One region of the Methylophilus sp. 3sh_L genome, then DNA from elsewhere that is predicted to be linked to it. Evidence: riboswitches for the same ligand, from Rfam matches in the RefSeq annotation. Region 1 holds a riboswitch; the other holds the start of a gene.
The links. Region 1 has a riboswitch for cobalamin ahead of ACIDF8_RS00490 (TonB-dependent receptor). Riboswitches for the same ligand answer to the same signal wherever they lie in the genome.

Region 1 (2,404 bases):
CACGCCAAGGGAGTCTTAAAAGACCACCCAACTTAGTGCGATCGCACCGCACCTGATGAGCCGAAACCTATAACAAAGACTAGTTCAAGGAATTTTGGACTCAGGCAACGCCTTAGCACACCGTTTTTATGATACGCCATTTCATATCAATGACGGTTAAAATTTTGTGAAATGAAGCGGATTACAACAGTTTGTGCTGACCAGACAACATATCATCAATCTGTTGCTGCATGGTAGAAATACGTTTTTTCACATCACCAACATCTACGCCACCACTGCGCGTATTCAACAACTCATGGGTAATGTTAAGCGCAGCCATGATGGCAATACGCTCCACACTCACCATCTTGCCTACATCACGAATCTCGCGCATTTTACCATCAAGGTAGCCCACTGCCTGCAACAAGCTGTCGCGCTCTTCGTCAGTACAAGTCACGCTAAACGCGCGACCCATGATTTCAATATCAATTGGCTGCTTTGCCATGACTAACGACCTTCCTCAGGCAATGCCGACAACAGCCGCTCCAACTGCACACTGGCTTGCGTCATATTGAGCTTCAGCGACTGTGACTCCTTATGCAGGCGCGTCACCTCCTGACGTAACTCCACGTTCTCGTCACGCAGCTGGCCGCACAAAGCAATCAGCTTCGTCACGCGCTCTTCAAGACTTTTTAAATCGGCATCCATCAGCCCATTATCTTTTAAAAAAACGAGTGTGGTCAATAGCTAAGCGCATTTTTTCAAAGTAAGTTAACAATTTAAAGCGCCCTGCAAGCCAAGAGGCAACTGGTCAAAGCAAGCACTTTAGACTAGAATGCAAACCAGTTGTCAGGTGCTTGAAGCTGCATTTCCCGCAGCCAAAGTGAAACTGGGAAACAGGTGCGCGAACCTCGTTCGCAATGCCTGTGCTGCCCCCGCAACGGTAAGCAAGTGCGGGTCTATCCATATGCCACTGAGTGAAAACTTGGGAAGGCGATAGATCAAAACTTGCCAGCCCGGAGACCGGCCTAGCGACTTAAATTGCAATACCGCGGGGTGACGGTTTCTGATCATAATGAAGGCATGGCTTAGCAACAAGCGATGCGTTTATTCATTTTCTGTTGACTCCCCGGTATTGACCATCAACCCACATGCGGGGTCGCATGTGACACAGGGATAAGAAAATGAAAAAAAAGCTTTTATGTAGCGTGGTTGCCACGCTACTCACTTCACCGGTCTTTGCTGAAGACCTTGAAGTCGATACAGTCACCATCAGGTCATCTGGTTTTGAGCGCAAAGACACAGAGACAACCTACACATCTGAAATTCACACGTCAAAACAAATAGCAGCATCTGGCGCAAGTACCTTATATGATTTTCTTGCTAAATACTCTGCATTAAATATGCTATCTGGCTTTGGCAACAAAGCTGCACCACTCATGAATTTGCGTGGTTATGGCAATGAAAACGGCTATCAGAACGTTGTCGTAAGCGTGGACGGTCAACGTTTAAATAACATAGACATGTCACCGCAACTGATTGGCGCAATACCACTTAGTAACATTGAGCGCATTGAAATTAGTAAAGGCAGTGGCTCGGTCATCTATGGTGATGGGGCAACTGCAGGCGCTATCCAAATATACACCAAGGACAAAACTGGTATTTCCATCGTCGGCTCTTTGGGCAATTATGGTCAAAAGTCGGGTTATATTTCCGGAGGTATTGCCAGCGAATATATCTCCCTCTCAGCAAGCGCATCCGATGATAGTTATGATGGGTTTAGTAAGAAGGATATTTTTGGAAAACGTGATAGCTTCGACAGCACTTCACAAAATGTCAAACTAACCATCAAACCGATAGATAAACTTCGCTTAAAGGCTGATGCAACAAGCGCTCGAATCAGTACATATTATGTAGGCCCACTCACTAAAGCAGAATTTGATGACAATCCACGTCAAAATGGCGGTAATGCTTATACATTCCAGCGCTATGAAATGGACCAGTGGCGTGCAGGCTTGGAATATGACATCAATGAGAGGCTGATGGTCAGTTACGCTCACAACAATCAGCACAAGACCTCCTTCTTTGACTCCCCTCAACCTCCATTTCCATTCTCTCAACTACGTACCTATAATTACAAAAGTGATGAGCTGCTGTTCAAATTTGCAGCAGAAAACTTAAAGGTAATCATAGGCGCACAAAGCTTTGACGGAACAATGGAGCGCATCTCAGATAAAAGCAGCAAAAACAATCTTGGTTTATTCACACAAACAGAATATCAATTAGACAATCTCACGCTATCTGCAGGCGCGCGACATGAACGTGTCAATTACCGGTTGCAATCTTTTGGTTCGCAATCCATAAACAAAGAGCACACTTTAGAAGCATTCGATGTAGGTGCTAACTACAAATTGAATCAAGAGTT
Region 2 (2,404 bases), on a different contig from region 1:
GCGTACCGGTGCCACCGATGGGTCGAACGGGCTGTGCGTGTTGCAGTGGTCGACGTTCTGGATGTAGATACGCCCGGTACCGGCGCGCTCTTGCATCATGAGTGAAAATAAATCGACAGCTGGCAAGCTGCGCTTGCGGATGCTGTCATCGGCTTCGTATTGGGTGTACAGGCGCTCAAACGTATCCTGGTCGGCAAAGAAGGCGTCATACAGGCCGGGCACATCATGCGGCGAGAACAAGGTGATCTGCTCGCCTTTGATCAGGCGCTGGTACATCAGGCGGTTGATCTGCACGCCGTAGTCCAGGTGGCGCACACGGTTTTCTTCCACGCCACGGTTGTTTTTCAACACCAGCAGTGACTCGACTTCGAGGTGCCACAGTGGGTAGAACAAGGTCGCCGCCCCACCCCGCACACCGCCCTGTGAACAGGATTTCACGGCAGACTGGAACAGTTTGTAGAACGGCAGGCAGCCAGTATGTTGCGCTTCGCCACCACGGATTTCACTGCCCAGCGCGCGGATGCGGCCGGCATTGACGCCGATACCGGCGCGTTGCGAGACGTATTTCACAATGGCGCTGGAGGTGGCATTGATACTATCGAGGCTGTCGTCACACTCAATCAGCACGCAAGAACTGAACTGGCGCGTAGGCGTACGCACGCCCGACATAATCGGTGTAGGCAAGGAGATCTTGAAGGTGGAGACAGCATCGTAGAAGCGCTTGATCAGGTCCAGTCTGGCCTGCCCTTTGTAATTGGCAAACAGGCTCATCGCCACCAGGATGTACAGGAACTGCGGGCTCTCGTAGATTTTTTTGGTGACGCGGTTTTGCACCAAATATTTACCCTCAAGCTGCTTCACGGCGGCATAAGAGAAGTTCAGGTCACGCCAGTGGTCGATATACCCATTCAGCGTATCAAACTCGTCACGGCTGTAATCGCTCAGCAAATGTTTGTCGTATTTGCCGAGTTCGACCAGATTGGTGACGTGGTCAAACAAATGCGGCGGCTCAAACTGGCCATAGGCAATTTTGCGCAGGTGAAAAATATTCAGGCGTGCAGCCAGGTACTGGTAATCCGGGGTTTCTTCCGAGATCAAGTCAGCGGCGGACTTGATGATGGTCTCATGGATATCATCCGTGCGGATGCCATCATAAAACTGGATATGTGAACGGAGCTCCACCTGAGACACGGAGACATTGTTAAGGCCTTGTGCGGCCCAATCAATGACCCGATGAATCTTGTCGAGGTTAATCGGTTCCTTGCGGCCATCACGTTTCGTGGCTTGCATGGATTCGTATTGTGTCATGGTGGCTCCCAGTGCTGGCGGCGGAACGGACACGGCACTGGCTGCGGGCGCATTTTTTCTGGCAAAAGCGTGCCCGTTGCCGAGCTATTCAAGAAAAAACCTGCACCCGTTCAAAGACCAGACATGCAATCAGTACAAGACTCATTGCATCTGCCGAGGACACCCCGCCTCAAACGTTAACAAGAAAAAATCACGGCAGGTCTCCTGGCTCTCAGGTCATGATTGTTTGCCTTGGCCTTCCCGAATCGCTTCAGTGGCGAGCAAAGCAGCAAACAACTCGCTGATTACAGTTGCGGGGGCAGCTCTGGCTTGATCATGGAAGACACCATCACGCACCAGATTCCCTTTTAAAGACAGGCACTGATGAGTGCCCGTATACCGTATGGACGAGACTATAAATCAATATATACGCATTTTCAACACACAAAAACACAATATATTGTTATCCATAACTAAGTGATTGTTTTACCAGAATATATTTTTTCAGGCACCTGAACGGTGCCATTTTTTGCGTTGCAGGGTTTTTACCACCTTGCTCGATTGGCGCTTTCTACTCCAGATCAGCACGCCCGTGACGGTAATCATCACCAACGAGAGGCCAGTCACACAGACAAATATACGGTAAGGCAAGCCAAACACTTGTGCCATGTGCAAGGCCCCTATCCAATTGCTGAAAGTATTGCCTGACTGGTCCTGGGTGGGCAGCCAGTGGCCTTTGATTTCACCGGTATAGGCATCAATGGCAATGGCGGTATTGCCACGGTCTTGCCGCAAATCGGCCGAGCTATGCACAAAATACTGGTACACGCCGCGCTCGCGGTCCAGACGCAAACGGTCTTCGTAATCAATCTGCAGGTGATGGCTTTGTGCAAAGCCTTGCATGGCTTGCTGCGCCAACTGGTGAGCTTGCGGCCAGGGCATGGGCAGGCTGGTCAGCGGTTGTGGCAATTTGGGGATGCTGCGCCAGGACAGATCAAATGGCATCAGCTTGGTCATGACCGGCAAATAAACTTGCTCGCGCAAGTTGAACATGACACTGGACCAGGCGAAGATCAGCAATACGCTGCATAGCCAGAGCCCAACCGCACGGTGCAGG

Region 2: it holds a riboswitch for cobalamin, as region 1 does, so the genes downstream of both, nrdA (class 1a ribonucleoside-diphosphate reductase subunit alpha) here and ACIDF8_RS00490 (TonB-dependent receptor) in region 1, are expected to answer to the same signal.

What each region holds. Positions count from the first base shown of each region.
Region 1 is NZ_JBKOUF010000001.1:105,455-107,858, reverse strand. Features, by position in the region: gene ACIDF8_RS00500 (cell division protein ZapA) at 182-484, opposite strand; gene ACIDF8_RS00495 (hypothetical protein) at 487-723, opposite strand; cobalamin riboswitch at 814-1,026, shown strand; gene ACIDF8_RS00490 (TonB-dependent receptor) at 1,164-2,404, shown strand, end outside.
Region 2 is NZ_JBKOUF010000002.1:210,668-213,071, reverse strand. Features, by position in the region: gene nrdA (class 1a ribonucleoside-diphosphate reductase subunit alpha) at 1-1,308, opposite strand, end outside; cobalamin riboswitch at 1,485-1,706, opposite strand; gene ACIDF8_RS06665 (PepSY-associated TM helix domain-containing protein) at 1,792-2,404, opposite strand, start outside.